Regions from separate parts of the Inquilinus sp. CA228 genome, predicted to be linked through region 1. Evidence: predicted binding sites of a transcription regulator. Region 1 holds the regulator's gene; each other region holds the start of a gene.

Evidence for each region. Region 1 encodes LexA, which represses DNA repair genes until DNA is damaged. Its sites were predicted from a motif close to ATGTTCTANTTTGGTTC; they were not measured.
Region 2: a site for LexA is predicted at 2,229-2,245, ahead of ACTOWL_RS05045 (PA0069 family radical SAM protein). Genes of this name have one in related genera too.
Region 3: a site for LexA is predicted at 4,472-4,488, ahead of uvrA (excinuclease ABC subunit UvrA). Genes of this name have one in related genera too.

What each region holds. Positions count from the first base shown of each region.
Region 1 covers NZ_JBQJIK010000006.1:118,865-124,599, reverse strand. Annotated here, with positions in the region: gene trpD (anthranilate phosphoribosyltransferase) at 1-407, shown strand, start outside; gene trpC (indole-3-glycerol phosphate synthase TrpC) at 404-1,216, shown strand; gene moaC (cyclic pyranopterin monophosphate synthase MoaC) at 1,213-1,695, shown strand; gene ACTOWL_RS04520 (molybdopterin molybdotransferase MoeA) at 1,692-2,891, shown strand; gene lexA (transcriptional repressor LexA) at 3,022-3,747, shown strand; gene ACTOWL_RS04510 (LacI family DNA-binding transcriptional regulator) at 3,783-4,805, shown strand; gene ACTOWL_RS04505 (LmrA/YxaF family transcription factor) at 4,802-5,428, opposite strand; gene ACTOWL_RS04500 (NIPSNAP family protein) at 5,515-5,735, shown strand, end outside.
Region 2 covers NZ_JBQJIK010000007.1:87,683-93,417, forward strand. Annotated here, with positions in the region: gene ACTOWL_RS05030 (site-specific DNA-methyltransferase) at 1-130, opposite strand, end outside; gene ACTOWL_RS05035 (ribonuclease HII) at 179-799, opposite strand; gene ACTOWL_RS05040 (hypothetical protein) at 881-1,105, opposite strand; gene ACTOWL_RS05045 (PA0069 family radical SAM protein) at 1,120-2,226, opposite strand; gene rpsT (30S ribosomal protein S20) at 2,392-2,652, shown strand; gene dnaA (chromosomal replication initiator protein DnaA) at 3,165-4,556, shown strand; gene dnaN (DNA polymerase III subunit beta) at 4,743-5,735, shown strand, end outside.
Region 3 covers NZ_JBQJIK010000003.1:23,241-28,975, reverse strand. Annotated here, with positions in the region: gene ACTOWL_RS01860 (ABC transporter permease) at 1-136, shown strand, start outside; gene ACTOWL_RS01855 (ABC transporter ATP-binding protein) at 133-1,164, shown strand; gene ACTOWL_RS01850 (ABC transporter ATP-binding protein) at 1,161-2,132, shown strand; gene ACTOWL_RS01845 (aspartate/glutamate racemase family protein) at 2,139-2,816, opposite strand; gene ssb (single-stranded DNA-binding protein) at 2,828-3,397, opposite strand; gene ACTOWL_RS01835 (hypothetical protein) at 3,484-3,843, opposite strand; gene ACTOWL_RS01830 (EndoU domain-containing protein) at 3,853-4,389, opposite strand; gene uvrA (excinuclease ABC subunit UvrA) at 4,648-5,735, shown strand, end outside.

The sequences.
Region 1 (5,735 bases):
AGTTGGGCAGCGAGACCGCCTGGGTGGTGCATGGCAGCGACGGCCTGGACGAGATGACCACCACCGGCCCGACCGCGGTGGCCGAGCTGCGCGGCGGCCAGATCCGGCGCCTGACCGTGACGCCGGAGGATGCCGGGCTGCGCCGCGCCGTGCCCGAGGACCTCAAGGGCGGCGATCCGGCCACCAACGCCGCCGCCCTACGCGCCGTGCTGGGCGGGGCGCACGGCGCCTATCGCGACATCGTGCTGCTTAACGCCGCAGCCTGTTTCATCATCGCCGATCGCGTGGCCACATTGCCGGATGGCGCCGCCCTCGCGGCCCGCACCATCGACGACGGGTCGGCCGCCCGCGTGCTCGAGCGGCTGGCCCGCATCACCAGCCAGGGAACGGCCCGGGACGCATCATGAGCGACACCCTCACCCGCATCGTCGCCGACAAGCGGCGGCACATCGAGGCCCGCAAGGCGGCGGTGCCGCCGGCCGAGATCAGCCGCCTGGCCGACCGCGCCGCGCCGCCGCGCGGCTTCGTCGCCGCGCTGCGCCGGGCGCAGGCTGAAGGCCGCTACGGCCTGATCGCCGAGATCAAGAAGGCCTCGCCGTCGAAGGGGCTGATCCGCCCCGACTTCGACCCGCCCGCCCTCGCCCGCGCCTATCGCGACGGCGGCGCCAGCTGCCTGTCGGTGCTGACCGACGTGCCCTATTTCCAGGGCGCCGACGAGTACCTGACCGCCGCCCGCAACGCCGTCGAGCTGCCGGTGCTGCGCAAGGACTTCATGGTCGACCCCTACCAGATCGTCGAGGCCCGGGCGCTGGGCGCCGACTGCATCCTGCTGATCATGGCGGCGCTGGACGACGCCACCGCGCGCGAGCTGGAACAGGCGGCCATCGACGCCGGCATGGACGTGCTGGTCGAGGTGCATGACGCGGCCGAGCTGGACCGGGCGTTGAAACTCCGCTCGCCGCTGCTCGGCATCAACAACCGCAACCTCAAGACCCTGCAGGTCGACCTCGCCACCACCGAGGCGCTGGCGGCGCAGGTCCCGGGCGACCGGTTGCTGGTCTCCGAGAGCGGCCTGTCCGCCCCGGCCGACCTGGCCCGGATGGCCCGCGCCGGCGCCACCACCTTCCTGATCGGCGAAAGCCTGATGCGGCACGACGACGTCGCCGCCGCCACCCGGGCGCTGCTGACGCCGGCCGCGAGATCCTCGGCGGCATGACCGGCGAGCTGACCCATTTCGATGCGGCCGGCCAGGCCCGCATGGTCGACGTCTCCGCCAAGGAGGCAACGGTGCGGGTGGCGCGGGCCGGCTGCCGGGTCGAGATGAAGCCGGAGACGCTGGCGCTGATCGCCGCCGGCGGCCATGCCAAGGGCGACGTGCTGGGCATCGCCCGCATCGCCGGCATCATGGCCGCCAAGCGCACCGCCGAGCTGATCCCGCTGTGCCACCCGCTGCCGCTGTCCAGCGTCGAGCTGGCGCTGCGCTGCGACGCCGAGCACAGCCGGGTCGAGATCGAGGCCACGGTCAAGGTCACCCACCGCACCGGGGTGGAGATGGAGGCGCTGACCGCCGCCTCCGTCGCCGCCCTGACCGTCTACGACATGTGCAAGGCGGTGGACCGCGGCATGGTCGTGACCGACCTGCGGCTGCTGCACAAATCCGGCGGGCGGTCAGGCACATACGAGGCCCAGCCATGATCCCGGTCGCCGAGGCCCGCGCCCGCATCCTCTCCGCCTTCGCCGCCCTGCCGGCCGAGACCGTGCCGCTGCCCGCCGGGCTGGGGCGCATCCTGGCCGAGCCGGTGGCGGCGCGGCTGACCCAGCCGCCGCTCGACGTCTCGGCCATGGATGGCTGGGCGGTGCGGGCCGCCGATGTCGCTTCCGTCCCCGCGACGCTGCGCCGGATCGGCCAGGTCCCGGCCGGCGGCCGCTTCGAGGGCACGGTCGGCCCCGGGCAATGCGTCCGCATCTTCACCGGCGCGCCGCTGCCCGATGGCGCCGACGCCGTGGTGCTGCAGGAGGACACCGACGCCGACGGCGACCGGGTGACGGTGCGCGAGGGCGTCGCCGCCGGCCGCCATGTGCGCAAGGCCGGGCTCGATTTCCGGACCGGCGACGTGCTGCTGCAGCCCGGCCGGCGCCTGACCGCACGCGACATCGGCATCGCCGCCTCAACCAACCATCCCTGGCTGCATGTGCGCCGCCGCCCCCGCGTGGCGGTGCTGGCGACCGGCGACGAGATCGTGCTGCCCGGCGAGGCGCTGGGGCCGAGCCAGATCGTCAGCTCCAACAGCCATGCCCTGGCGGCCTTGATCCGCAGCTGCGGCGGCGAGCCGGTCGATCTCGGCATCGCCCGCGACAATGCCGACTCCCTGGCGGCGCTGGCCGCCGGCGCCCGCGGCGCCGACCTGATCGTCACCACCGGCGGCGCCTCGGTCGGCGAGCACGACCTGATCCGCTCGGTGCTCGGCGAACGCGGCCTGGCGCTCGACTTCTGGACCATCGCGATGCGGCCGGGCAAGCCGCTGATGTTCGGCCGGCTCGACGACACGCCGCTGCTCGGCCTGCCCGGCAACCCGGTCTCGACCATGGTCTGCGGCTGGCTGTTCCTGCGCCCGGTGCTGTGGGCCCTGCAGGGCGCGGAGTCGCCGGAGAATCGCGTCGCCGCGACACTGGGCCGCGACCTGCCGGCCAATGACCGGCGCGAGGATTACCTGCGGGCCCGGATCGAGCGGACGGATTCCGGTTATGTCGCCACTCCGTTCCCGGCCCAGGACAGCTCGATGCTGTCGCTGCTGGCCGCGGCCGACGGGCTGGTGATCCGCCCGCCCCATGCCCCGGCCGCGGCGCGCGGCGAGGCGGTGGGGGCGGTGCTGTTCGGCGACGGCATCTGACGCGCCGATCGTTACAAGGAAGTAAAGAACGGACAGCGCCACAGTTAGGCGCTTGTGTTTTTGTTTTGTTCCTCCTAATGTTCTCTCCAGGGATTCGGCCGCGCCGCGGCCTCTGCGAACGGAGGATGCCTTGCTGACGCGAAAGCAACAGGAGTTGTTGTTGTTCGTTCACCGCCGTCTGGAGGCGGACGGCGTCAGTCCTTCCTTCGACGAGATGAAGGATGCCCTGAGCCTGAAGTCGAAATCGGGCATCCATCGACTGATCACCGGCCTTGAGGAGCGCGGTTTTATTCGGCGACTGCCGCATCGGGCTCGGGCGCTGGAAGTGCTGCGTCTGCCGGACTGCCTGAAGTCGGACACGCCGGCGACGACGGCCGAGGATGACAATGTCGTTCCCTTCCGGCCCGTGCGCTCCGACGTCGCCCTGCCCGGCCGCAAGCTGGAGCGCGCCGATCTCAGCAACCCCGAGCTCGGCGTCCGCCTGCCGCTCTACGGCCGGATCGCCGCCGGCATGCCGATCGAGGCGCTGCGCGACCATTCCAACTACGCCGAGGTGCCGGCCTCGCTGCTCGGCCCGGGCGAGCACTACGCCCTGGAGGTCGCCGGCGACAGCATGGTCGAGGCCGGGATCCTGGACGGCGACACCGTCATCATCAAGCGCTGCGACGCGGCCGATCCCGGCGTCATCGTCGTCGCCCTGGTCGACGACAACGAGGTGACGCTGAAGCGGCTGCGCAAGAAGGGCGCCTCGATCGGGCTGGAGGCCGCCAATTCGGCCTACGAGACCCGCTACCTGCCCACCGACCGCGTCCGCATCCAGGGCCGCCTGGTCGGGCTGCTGCGGACCTATTCGTAAGCTCCTGCGCCCCTCCTCGGGCGGGTCGTGACCGCGTGAGGCGCTCCACCAGCAGCCGGCATCGGGCCAGCGGCGCCGAGCGGGCCACGGCGCAGCAGGTCGCGGAAGCGGCCGGCGTCTCGATCTCCGCCGTCTCCCGCACCTTCACCAAGGACGCCAGCGTCTCGCCCCGGATGCGGGCCCGCGTCCTGGCGGCGGCGGAGGCGCTGGGCTACCGCCCCAACCAGCTGGCGCGCAGCCTGATGACCGGCCGGACCGAGCTGGTCGGGCTGGTCTCGAGCCATTTCGCCAACCCCGCCTTCATGGACGTGTTCGACCTGTTCACGCGGGAGCTGCAGCGGCGCGGGCTGCGGCCGCTGATCGCCAACCTGTCGGAGGATGGCGGCGCCGACTCCGCCCTCGACATGATGCTGCAATACAGCGTCGACGCCGTGCTGATCGCCACCTCCGCGCCGCCCGAGGGCTTTGCGGAGTCCTGCGCCCGCGCCGGGCTGCCGGTGGTGCATGTGTTCGGCCGGGCGGGGGCGGCGGTGCCGGTGGTGACGGTCGACAATGTCGCCGGCGGGCGCCTGGTCGCCGAAGCGATGCTGGCGCGCGGCCTGCGGCAGTTGGCCTTCCTCGGCGGGGCCGGGACCGATTCGTCGTCGATCGACCGTGCCGCGGGCTTCTCTCAGGGGCTGGAAGCGGCGAGACTGCAGCCGATGGCTGTAGAGTTCGCCGGCGACTATTCGCATGAGCATGGCCGCCGCGGCATGCACGCTGTGCTCGACCGGCACCGGCCGCAGGCGGTGTTCTGCGGCGACGACATCCTGGCGCTCGGCGCCTTCGATGCCTGCCGCGAGCGCGGCCTCGCCGTGCCGCAGGACATCAGCATCGTCGGCTTCGACGACATGAAGCTGGCCTCCTGGCCGAGCTATCGCCTGACCACGGTCCGCCAACCCATGGCCGAGATGGTGCGCCACGCCATCGACCAGATCGCCGCCCGCCTGGCCGATCCCGACCACCCGATCCAGGGCCGGCTGTTCGACATCACCCTGGTTGAGCGCGACAGCCTCTAGGCGCCGGACCGCAGCCCTTTCAGATACCGTATCAACTGCCGCGCGCAGGCTTCCAGCGGGGCGGCATCCTGTTGCGCCTTGGCCTGGGCCATCGCCCCGGAATAGGCGGCGACGATGAAGGCGGCGAGGTCGTCGGCATCCGCCGGGACCAGCCGGCCGGCCGCCTGGTCGGCGCGCAGCCGAGCCGCGATCGCCGCCCGCCAGGCTTCGAACACCGCCTGCGTCGCCGTGCGGAACTCCGGATCGGCCAGCGACAGCTCCAGCGCCAGGTTGTTCAGCGGGCAGCCGGAGACGGCGCCGCGCCGACGCAGCCCGGCGGCGATCCGGTCGAACACGCCGACGATGCCGTCGATCGCGTCCGGCGCCGTGCGGACCGGCTCGATCCAGGTCTCCTCAACCTCCGCCGCCACCCGGTCGCGGATGATGGCGAGGCCGAGCGCCTTCTTGGTCGGGAAATGGTGATAAAGCGCGCCGCCGGTCACCCCGGCCTCGCGCATCAGCTCATGCATGCCGGTGGCCTGGTAGCCGCGGGACTGGAACGCCTCCGCCGCCACATCCAGCAGGCGCCGCCGCATCCCCTCGGGGTCATAGCTGCGCTTTCGCCGGCTTTCGCTCTCGGTCATGCCCCACCGTAACATATTGACCCAACCGGACAATCAGTCTGTTCTAAAACCGGGCAACCGGTCTGTTCTGATAACAGGAGGCGATCATGCAAAGTGGGACCTTCAGCCCGGTCGTGGAGTTGCGGCGCTACACGCTGCATCCGGGGCAGCGCGATGTGCTGATCACGCTGTTCGACCGGGAGTTCGTGGAGACGCAGGAGGCGGTCGGGATCGACGTCATCGGCCAGTTCCGCGACCTCGGCGTGCCCGACCATTTCGTCTGGCTGCGCGGCTTCCCGGACCTGCGGTCGCGGACCGAGTCGCTGCG
Region 2 (5,735 bases), on a different contig from region 1:
TGTAGGGCGGGTCGGCGAACACGCAATCGACCGAGCCGGCGGGCAGCGATCGCATCGCCGAGATGCAGTCGCCGAGGACGATTCGGCAGCCCGGCGGCAGGCGCTCGGTGATGGTGGGTGATTCGCTCATAGGGCGACGATGATTCGCCGCGGAGTCGCCGTCAATCCCCCGTTTGAATCAGCCGGTTATGGCGAGTCGCTGCAGCACCGGGGCAAACGACCGGCGATGATGCTCGCAGACCCCGATGCGGTCGAGCGCGGCGATATGCTCGGGCGTGCCGTAGCCGGCGTTGCGTTCCCACCCATAGCCGCGATGGAGGGTGGACAGACGCAACATCTCGTGGTCACGCACAACTTTTGCGAGGATCGAGGCCGCCGCGATCGACAGCGACAGGGCGTCGCCGCCGACCACCGCGCGGCCGTCGCAAGGCAGTCCGTCGGGCACCTTGTTGCCGTCGATCAATGCGATCTCCGGACGCTCCGGCAGGGCATCGAGCGCCCGCCGCATCGCCAGCATGCTGGCCTGGAGGATGTTGATTCGGTCGATCTCCTCGACCGTCGCCCAGCCGATGCCGACCTGCGCCACCGCCCGGATGCGCGGCACCAGCGCCTCGCGCCGCTGTGCCGTCAGCACCTTGCTGTCATCTATAAGGAGAGCGAGATCGGGGTCGAGCGGCCGGATCAGCACCACCGCCGCGGCCAGCACCGGGCCGGCCAGCGGGCCGCGGCCGACCTCATCCAGCCCGGCGACGCTCCGCACCGGGGCGCCGCACTCGATCTCGAGACTCCAATCCGGCATGCCCACCCTCCTGGTGGAGGGCATAGCGCCGGCGGGCCGAAGAGCCAAGGCCGAAGCGTCGGGCCGGTGCTCAGCCGCGATTCAAGCGGGCTGATCCGAAAGGTCGAGACGCCGCTCGATCCGGTCGAGCCGATCGTGGATGCGATCGAACCGCCCGCCGATTTCGGCGCGGAACTCGGCGCCATCGCGCTCCAGATGCGCCAGATGCCGCTCGATCGCCGCAAGGCGGACGCGCTGCTCGCGCTGTTCCGACCGCATCTCCGCCACGTCGGCGCGGACGGCGCGCAGAAGCTCGATGACGGACATCTGACCGCCCCTCCTTAGAACAAGGACATCTGATCCCCCGGCCGCGGCGGCGGGGAGAACTGGGTGGTGTCGAGGGTCCAGCGCTTGCGGTCGAGGCCGAGGCGGCGGACGGCGTGGTTGAAGCGGGCCCGGATCAGGTCGGCCACCGGCCCCTCGCCGCGATGCCGCTCGCCGAAGCCGGATTTGTAGAGCCGGCCGCCGCGGGTCTGGCGGATCAGCGACATCACCCGGCCAGCCCGGTCCGGCGCATGCGCCTGCAGCCATTCCTCGAACAGGCCGGCGATCTCCAGCGGCAGCCGCAGCAGGGTCCAGCCGGCGGCGGTGGCGCCGGCCTTCACCGCCGCCTCCAGCACCTGCTCCAGCGAATGGTCGTTGAGGCCGGGGATCATCGGCGAGGTCAGCACGATCACCGGGATGCCGGCCTGGGTCAGCTGGCGCATCGTCTCCAGCCGGCGCGGCGGCGTCGCCGCCCGCGGCTCCAGCGTCCGCGCCAGCTCGCGGTCGAGGGTCGACAGCGAGATGCAGACCGCCGCCAGTCCCTTGGCCGCCATCGGCGCCAGCAGGTCGATGTCGCGGGTGATCAGCGCCGATTTGGTGACGATGCCGAGGGGATGGTTGAAGCGCGACAGCACCTCGATCACCCGGCGGGTCAGCTTCAGCTCGCGCTCGATCGGCTGGTACGGGTCGGTGTTGGTGCCCATCGCCATCACCGCCGGGACGTAGCCGGGGCGCCGCAGCTCGGCCTCCAGCAGCTCTGGCGCGTCCGGCTTGTAGAACAGCTGGGTCTCGAAATCGAGGCCGGGCGACAGGCCCAGCCAGGCATGGGTCGGCCGGGCGAAGCAGTAGATGCAGCCGTGCTCGCAGCCCCGGTAGGGGTTGATCGAGCGGTCGAACATGATGTCCGGCGAGTCGTTGCGCGTGATGATGGTGCGGGCGGTGTCGACATGCAGCTGCGTGCGCAGCGGCGGCTCCTCCTCATCCTCCGGCGCCATTCCCGCCCAGCCGTCATCGACCCGGTGCCGGGTCGCGGCCTCGAAGCGGCCGGTGTGGTTGCTGACCGCACCGCGCCCCTTGCGCGGCTGGTCCGGCAGTTCGTCGAGTTCGGGGGGCTTGATCGGCATGAGAACAAATATAGAACAAAAGAACCGGCTTGCCAATACCCCCCGGGCAGCCCCACATGTCGGCCGCAGGCAGCGCCGAGACTCGTCTTGACGCCCGGGCGCGAAGGGACTATCAAGCGCCCTCGATTTTCTTGGGGCCGTCGTGGGCCCGAACTGGGACCGACAATGGCCAACCACAAGTCCGCCGAGAAGCGCATCCGCCAGACCGAGCGTCGCACGGTCGTCAACCGCAACCGCGTCAGCCGCATCCGCACCTTCGTCAAGAAGGTCGAGACGGCGATCGAGTCCGGCGACAAGGCCGCCGCGGCCGAGGCGCTGAAGGCGGCGCAGCCGGAGATGCATCGCGGCGTCACCAAGGGCGTGCTGCAGAAGAACACGGTCGCGCGCAAGCTGTCGCGCCTGTCCGGCCGCATCAAGGCTCTCTAAGCCCGGAACACCGAGAAGCCGTTCCGCGGCGGTGGCCGCGGAACGGCTTTTCTCATGTCCAGGGGAACGGTGGATGCGGCACAACCTGCCGCGGTCCGGGACCGTTTTTTGCGTTTTAGGGTGGTCCGGATTTGTTCCGTTGCCAGCCCTTGCCCACCCTGCATATGATCGTCGTTCGCCTGCTATCGGCAGGTTGAAGATCGCCTCAGGACACAACTTGCCCGGCTACCAGCCTTCATCATGAAGATTGGCAGAAGTCCGTGAGCGTCCCTGAGCAACACTCGTACACTTTCTATTAATCAGACTCGCGGCTTTATAAGTAGCTGCGAGGAATTGTTCCTGCGTGTCGGTCGTGATACTGTGATTATTACAGTTTGAGTTCTGGAGCATGGCAGCCGCGCAGCGGGGATCGGATGCCGCTGATGGTGGGAACGGGTACAGTCCGGGTCGTGGATGGGCAGCGCGTCGCGGCCGCCGGAGTCGAAGAGGGGACGGAACGCAGCATGTCGTCGATGGGGGGAGTCATCGCATCGATCGAGCAGCAATGGGGCCGCGTCTGCGGCCGGTTGCGCGAGGAGGTGGGAGAGGGCGCCTTCAAGAGTTGGCTGCGCCCGGTCGTCGTGGTCGATCTCGAGGGCGGTGAGGTCCGCATCGCCGCCCCCACCCGCTTCATGCGCGACTGGGTCGCCGCCCATTACGCCGACCGCATCCGCAACCTGTGGCATTCCGAGAATCCGGACATCCACAGTGTCGATGTGATCGTGGTGCCCGACCGTCTGGCCGCCAAGCCGGCTGCGGCGGCGCCCGCCGCGACCGCGCCGGCCTCGCGCGCCGGGTCGCCGGCGGCAAAATCGGAGCGCCCGCCCGAGTCGGCGACCGAGTTCGGCGCCGTGCTCGACCAGCGCTTCACCTTCGACAATTTCGTCGTCGGCAAGCCGAACGAGCTGGCCCATGCCGCCGCCCGCCGGGTGGCGGAGGCCAACAGCGTCACCTTCAACCCGCTGTTCCTCTATGGCGGGGTGGGTCTGGGCAAGACCCATCTGATGCACGCCATCGCCTGGCACATCCGGCAGAAGCACCCGGAGCGGCGCGTGCTCTACATGTCCGCCGAGAAGTTCATGTACCAGTTCATCCGTGCCCTGCGGTTCAAGGACACGATGACGTTCAAGGAGATGTTCCGCTCGGTCGACGTGCTGATGATCGACGACGTGCAGTTCATCTCCGGCAAGGACTCCACCCAGGAGGAGTTCTTCCACACCTTCAACGCGCTGGTGGACCAGAACCGCCAGGTGGTGATCTCGGCCGACAAGTCGCCCTCCGACCTCGAGGGGATGGAGGAGCGGCTGCGCTCCCGCCTCGGCTGGGGCCTGGTCGCCGACATCCACCCCACCACCTACGAGCTGCGCCTGGGCATCCTGCACGCCAAGGCGGAGACCGCGCGGGTCGACATCCCGGGCAAGGTGATGGAGTTCCTGGCCCACAAGATCACCTCCAACGTGCGCGAGCTGGAGGGGGCGCTGAACCGCATCACCGCCCATGCCGAGCTGGTGCACCGGCCGATCACCCTGGAATCGACCCAGGAGCTGCTGCACGACCTGCTGCGCGCCTCCGACCGCCGGGTCACCATCGACGAGATCCAGAAGCGGGTGGCCGAGCACTACAACATCAAGGTCGCCGACATGCATTCGGCCCGCCGCGCCCGCACCGTGGCCCGGCCGCGCCAGGTGGCGATGTACCTGTCGAAGCAGCTCACCCCGCGCTCGCTGCCGGAGATCGGCCGCAAGTTCGGCGGCCGCGACCACACCACGGTGATGCATGCCGTGCGCAGGATCGAAGAGCTGTGCAGCGAGGACCGCTCCTTCGCCGAGGATGTCGAGCTGCTGCGCCGCATGCTGCAGGTCTGAACCCTCCCGACTCCGGAGACTGGTCACGGCGGCCGGAAAATCTGCCCGGCACCGTGTCCGGCCCTGCGCCTGCCTCTCGCCACCGCCGCCGGCTTTCGGCTATAGTGCGCCCCCGCCGCGTCGGCCGGGCGTCTGCCCGCCCCGATGACCCAGTCCGGCGGCCGGCATCGTCGAAGTGGAATCGGGATGAAGCTGATCATCGAGCGGGCCGCCCTTCTGAAGGGCCTGAGCCATGTGCAGAGCGTCGTCGAGCGGCGCAACACCATCCCGATCCTGTCCAATATCCTGTTGCGCGCCGAGGGCGGCGCGCTGCGCCTGACGGCCACCGACATGGATCTCGAGATCGTCGAATCCGTGCCGGCGGAGATCCAGGCCCCGGGTGGCACCACCGCCCCGGCCCACACCCTCTACGACATCGTCCGCAAGCTGCCGGACGGCAGCCAGGTCGAGATCGAGACCAACCCGGACGGCGGGTCGCTGACGCTGCGCGCCGGCCGGTCGAACTTCCGGCTCGGCTGCCTGCCGGTCGAGGACTTCCCGAGCATGGCGGGCGGCGAGTTGAGCCACCGCTTCACCATCGCCGCCGGCGACCTGCGGGTGATGATCGACCGGACCAAATTCGCGATCTCGACCGAGGAGACGCGCTACTACCTGAACGGCATCTACCTGCACGCCGCCAAGGCCGACACCGTGCCGGTGCTGCGCGCCGTCGCCACCGACGGCCATCGCCTGGCCCGGGTCGAGATGCCGCTGCCGGACGGCGCCGACGGCATCCCCGGCGTGATCGTGCCGCGCAAGACGGTGATGGAGCTGCGCAAGCTGCTGGACGAGAGCGGCGAGACCGTCGAGGTCGAGCTGTCCGAGACCAAGACCCGCTTCACCCTGCCGGGATCTGCGGGCGACGGCGTGGTCCTGACCTCGAAGCTGATCGACGGCACCTTCCCGGAATATGAGCGGGTGATCCCGAGCGGCAACGACAAGATCCTCGAGGTCGACGCCAAGGAGTTCGCCAAGGCGGTCGACCGCGTCTCCACCATCTCGACCGAGAAGAGCCGGGCGGTGAAGCTGACGATCGAGAACGGCTCGCTGACGCTGTCGGCCAATTCGGCCGAGCAGGGCAGCGCCACCGAGGAGATCGAGGTCAGCTACGAGGCGGCGAAGATCGAGATCGGCTTCAAC
Region 3 (5,735 bases), on a different contig from region 1:
GCTGAACACCCTGCGCACGGCGATCTATTCCCAGCCGCTGGTCGCGGCCTTGCCGGGCGCGATGATCTTTCTCACCTCGATCTCCTTCAACCTGTTCTCCGACGGGCTGCGCACGGCCATGGAGGTGAAGTCGTGAGCGCCCCGGATCCGCGCGACCGTGGCGGGCCGGGGACGCCGCTGCTGTCCGTGCGCGGCCTGGTGAAGCATTTCGGCCAAAAAGCAGGATTTCTGAGCAAGGGCGGCGCCATCGTGCGCGCGGTCGACGGCGTCGATTTCGACATCGCCAAGGGCGAGACGCTGGGCATCGTCGGGGAGTCGGGCTGCGGCAAGTCGACCACGGCGCGGCTGATCATGCGGATCATCCGCCCGGATGCCGGCGCCATCCTGTTCGACGGCGAGGAGGTCGGGTCGGCGGCGCTGGGGCTCGCCGCCTTCCGCCGGCAGGCCCAGATGGTGTTCCAGGACAGCTACGCCTCGCTCAACCCGCGGCTGACGGCGCTCGACACCATCGCCTTCGGCCCGCGGATCCAGGGCCTCGGCGCCCGGGCGGCCCGCGCCCAGGCCCAGGATCTTCTGCACCGGGTCGGGATCGACCCGATCCGCTTCGCCGGGCGCTATCCGCACGAGCTGTCCGGCGGCCAGCGCCAGCGCGTCAACATCGCCCGGGCGCTGGCGCTGAGCCCCCGCCTGCTGATCCTCGACGAGGCGGTGTCGGCGCTCGACAAATCGGTCGAGGCGCAGGTGCTGAACCTGCTGCTCGACCTGAAGGACGAGTTCGGCCTGACCTACATGTTCATCTCGCACGACCTGCACACGGTGCGCCTGATCTGCGACCGGGTGATGGTGATGTATCTCGGCAAGGTCGCCGAGGTCGGCGCGGCGGAGTCGATCTTCGAGACCCCGCGCCATCCCTATACCGAGGCGCTGCTGGCCTCGATGCCGTCGATGGACCCGGACCGGCGCACCGAGGAGGCGCCGCTGTCCGGCGACCCGCCGAACCCGATCGATCCGCCGCCCGGCTGCCGCTTCCACCCACGCTGCCGCGCCGCCGCCGCCCCCTGCTCCCGGATCGAGCCGGCGTTGCACGCCGTCGGCGGCGCGCATCGGGCGGCCTGCCACCTCGCCGATCCGGCCTCCGGCCATCCGCAAAGCGCCGCCGCATGACCGCAGCACCCATCGTCGACGTGAAGAACCTGACCGTGGACTTCGCCGCCGCCGGCGGAAAGGTGCGGGCGGTCGCCGGGGTCGACCTCAGCCTGGTCCCGGGCGAGACCGTCGCCCTGCTCGGCGAATCCGGCTCGGGCAAGAGCGTCACCCTGCGGACGCTGCTGCGCCTGCACCCGAAGACCGCGCGGATCGGCGGCACGGTCACGGTGGACGGGCGGGATGTCCTCGGCCTGTCGGCGGCCGAGCTGTCCGCCTATCGCGGCCGCATCGCCTCCATGGTGTTCCAGGACCCGGGCCTCGCCTTCGACCCGGTGTACCGGATCGGCGACCAGATCGCCGAGGCGGTGGTCCGGCACGAGCGCGTCTCCCGCGCCGAAGGCCGGCGCCGGGCGCTGGCGCTGTTCGAGCGCGTGCGCATCCCGTCGCCGGAGCGGCGGCTGGACAACTATCCGCACGAGATGTCGGGCGGCATGCGCCAGCGCGCCATGATCGCGCTGGCCCTCGCCTGCCGGCCCAAGGTGCTGCTGGCCGACGAGCCGACCACCGCGCTCGACGCCACCGTGCAGATCCAGGTGCTGCTGCTGTTGCGCGAGCTACAGCGCGAATTCGGCCTCGCCATCATCTTCGTGACGCACGACATCGGCGTGGCGGTCGAGGTCGCCGACCGGATCGCGGTGATGTATGCCGGCCGTATCGTCGAGACCGGGCCCTGCGCCGCGGTGATCCGCGAGGCGGCGCACCCCTACACCCGAGGCCTGCTGGCCACCCGAACCAGTCATGCTTTGGCGAAGGGCGGCCGACTGGACGCGATCCCGGGTGCGCCGCCGGACCTCAGCGCCCCGCCGCCGGGCTGCGCCTTCGGGCCGCGCTGCCAGCGCTTCGCCGACACCTGCGCCGCCGCGGAGCCCGCGCCGGTCGACCTGGCACCGGGACATTGGGCCCGCTGCGTGCGGCTCACCGCCTGAGCGGCGTCACCGCTCCTGCAGCAGCCGGGCCAGACGGCGAATGGCGGCGGGAACCGGGCCGATGACCGGGACCGCGAACCGTCTTTCCAGGGCGCTGGCGGCGCGGCCGAGCGGACCGCCGCCGATCACCACCGCCTCGGCCTCGTCCCGCTCGATCGCCAGGGCCACCGCATCGGCCAGCGCCCGCTCCAGCCGTTCCGGGTCGCCGACCAGCGCGGTCGGGTCGCCGGGCGTCACGCGGATGCCGGTGTAGAGCGGGCCGAGCCCCAGGGCCCGGGCCTTGGCATCGATCGCGGCGGCAAGTGCCGGGGTCGTGGTCGCGACGCCGAAGCGGCGCCCGCCGGCCGCGGCCTCCAGCATCCCTGCCTCGCAGAGCCCGACCACCGGAACCGCCACGCTGCCGCGCAGCATCTCCAGCCCGGGATCGCCGAACGCCGCCACGATCATCCCCGCCATTGCGGCAGCCCCGGCTCCGATCGCGACGACCTGCTCCGCCGAGGCGGCAAGCGCGGCCTCGTCGAGGATCATCGGCACGCCGGACGCAGCCGTCGCGCCCTCGACGATCATCGCATCGCCGGCCTCGGCCTGGGCGAGCGCAACCATCATCGCGGTGGTGGCGCGGTTGGTGTTGGGATTGATCAGCAGGATGCGCGGCGCCCGGCCCCGCATCCCGCGGTCGTCCATCGCCGCTGGCGTCAGAACGGGATCTCGTCGTCGAGATCATCCGCCATCGGGCCGCGGCCGCCGCCCGAGGAGCCGCCGCCGGAGGAGCCGCCGCCGGAGGAGCCCCCGCCGGGCGAACCGCCGCCCGAGGACCGGCCGCCGCCACCACCGCCACCATAGCCGCCGCCCGCGCCGCCTTCGTCCTCGAAACCGCCGCCTCCGCCGCCGCCACCGCCGCCGCCACCGCCCTCACGGCCGTCGAGCATGGTTAGCTCGCCGCGGAACGGACGCAGCACCACCTCGGTGATGGTGCGCTCAGCGCCGCTCTGGTCGTTGAATTTCCGGGTCTCGAGCTGGCCTTCGATATAGACTTTCGAGCCCTTCTTCAGGAATCGCTCGATCACCCCGACCAGCGCGTCGTTGAACACCGCGACGCGGTGCCATTCGGTGCGCTCCTTGCGCTCGCCGGTGGTGCGGTCCTTCCAGTTCTCCGACGTCGCGACCGAGAAATTCGCCACGCGCCCGCCATTCTGGAAAGCCCGGATTTCCGGATCGCGGCCGAGATTGCCGATGAGAATGACCTTGTTGACGCTGCCAGCCATGATCCAGACCTCACTCCATACGTGTTAGCGGCGGACCCTAGACGGATGGTCCCCTGATTCCAATCACGTTTGAGCCCCCGCCAGGCTCATTCCTTCCGCCGCGACCGAGCCGCGCGGCCGGGCTTGCGCAAAGCCGCCAGCCAGGCGCCGACCGCCGCCGCCAGATCCCTTGTCGGCAGCACCAGCGCCGGCACCTTGGCGTCGTGGATGTTGCGCAGCACCGACTGGGCACCGCGGATCTCCAGCGCATAGAGGTTACCGGTGATCGGCTCTCCCCCCTCCCCGGCCTCGCCCAGGCGCTCCGCCACCCTGGCGGCCCAGGCCGTATCGCCGCGCAGATCGGTCTCGAGGAAGTCGGCCAGGATCGGCGCCGCGGTGCCGGGCACGACGCGGGGCCGCCCCTCGGCGTCGCGGGTGACCTCGATCATGCTCTGCTTCCCCTTCATCGCGGCCTCTCAGTTCGGGAACGCGGTGTTGACCGCATCCTGGCCGCGACGCTGGATCGTGCCGATGCGGATCTCGAAGGGCCGGCCGCGGTCATCGCGGCAATAGCCGTCCCCCTGGCTGCCGCCGTCCGGCGCAGAGGGGCCGAGCACGCCCCAGGCCGGATGCTCGCCGGTCTGGTTGCGCCAGGCGTAGAGCACCGAGCGCAGGATCGCCTCGGCCGAGCAGTCGTCGGGATAGAAGGTCGACCGCTTGCGCCGACCGTTGCTGAAGATCACGGCCGCGTCATAGACCTCGTTGCCGCGATGGGCGGTCTCCTCCACCCGGTCGACCGCGCCGGTCGGCAGGCCGGCGGCGCGGGAGTGGAACCCCTTGGGGTCGCCGTTGCGCCCGATCTCGCCGCAGAAGATGTGGCTGAGATTGACCTGGGGGTCGCTGCGGCTCCACAGCCGCTTGCCGGCGTCGCCGCAGTCGAGCGTCGCGGCCATCGAATCGCCGGCCCACGACAGCAGCAGCAGAAGCGCGACCAAGCCAACCCGATGGATCATGAAATCTCGCACCGAAGGCCTTGGGGTTTCGCCCCTGGAAGGCTTTGGACGGGCATCCTATCTTGCTTTCCGCTTGACCGCAACGTTCCCGATATGTTCGAGTCCCGACATCGGACTCGCTGTGGGCCGGAACGCGGCGCAGGCCCTGCAGCGATCCGACAGCCGGGCCGGAGTCGCTTTCGGGCTTCGCCCGCCCCATATTGCACATCGGTGTGCCCGGAATCCGGGGACGCCTTTCCCGCATGAGTGATCCTGGCGATGCACAAGTTCATCAGCGTCCGCGGCGCGCGCGAGCACAATCTGAAGAATGTCGACGTCGATCTGCCGCGCGACCAGCTGATCGTGATCACCGGCCTCAGCGGCTCGGGCAAATCCTCCCTCGCCTTCGACACCATCTATGCCGAAGGCCAGCGCCGCTATGTCGAGAGCCTGTCGGCCTATGCCCGCCAGTTCCTCGAGCTGATGCAGAAGCCGGACGTCGATTCGATCGAGGGCCTGTCGCCGGCGATCTCGATCGAGCAGAAGACGACCAGCCGCAACCCGCGGTCGACCGTCGGCACGGTGACCGAGATCTACGACTATATGCGGCTGCTGTTCGCCCGCATCGGCGTGCCCTACTCCCCGGCCACCGGCCTGCCGATCGAGAGCCAGACGGTCAGCCAGATGGTCGACCGGGTGATGGCGATGGGCGACGGCACCCGCCTGTACCTGCTGGCCCCGATCGTGCGCGGCCGCAAGGGCGAGTACCGCAAGGAGCTGCAGGAGCTGCGGGCCCGCGGCTTCCAGCGCGTCAAGGTCGACGGCACCCTCTACGAGATCGAGGACGTGCCGGCGCTGAACAAGAAGCTGAAGCACGACATCGAGGTGGTGGTCGATCGGCTGGTGGTGCGCGACGACCTGGGCAACCGCCTGGCCGATTCGATCGAGACCGCGCTGGGCCTGGCCGAGGGCCTGGCCATCGCCGAGAACGCCGACAGCGGCGACCGCACGCTGTTCTCGTCGAAATTCGCCTGCCCGGTCTCCGGCTTCACCATCCCGGAGATCGAGCCGCGGCTGTTCTCCTTCAACAGCCCGCATGGCGCCTGCCCGGCCTGCGACGGGCTGGGCGCCAAGCTGGTGTTCGACCCGGAGCTGGTGGTGCCGGACGAGAGCCGGACCCTGGCCAAGGGCGCGGTGGCGCCGTGGGAGGGCTCGTCCTCGAAATACTATCACCAGACGCTGGAGGCGATCGCCGCCCATTACGGCGTCAGCACCACCACGCCCTGGCGCGACCTGCCGGAGCAGGTGCGCAATGCGATCCTGTACGGCTCCGGCAAGGACTCGATCACCTTCCGCTACGATGACGG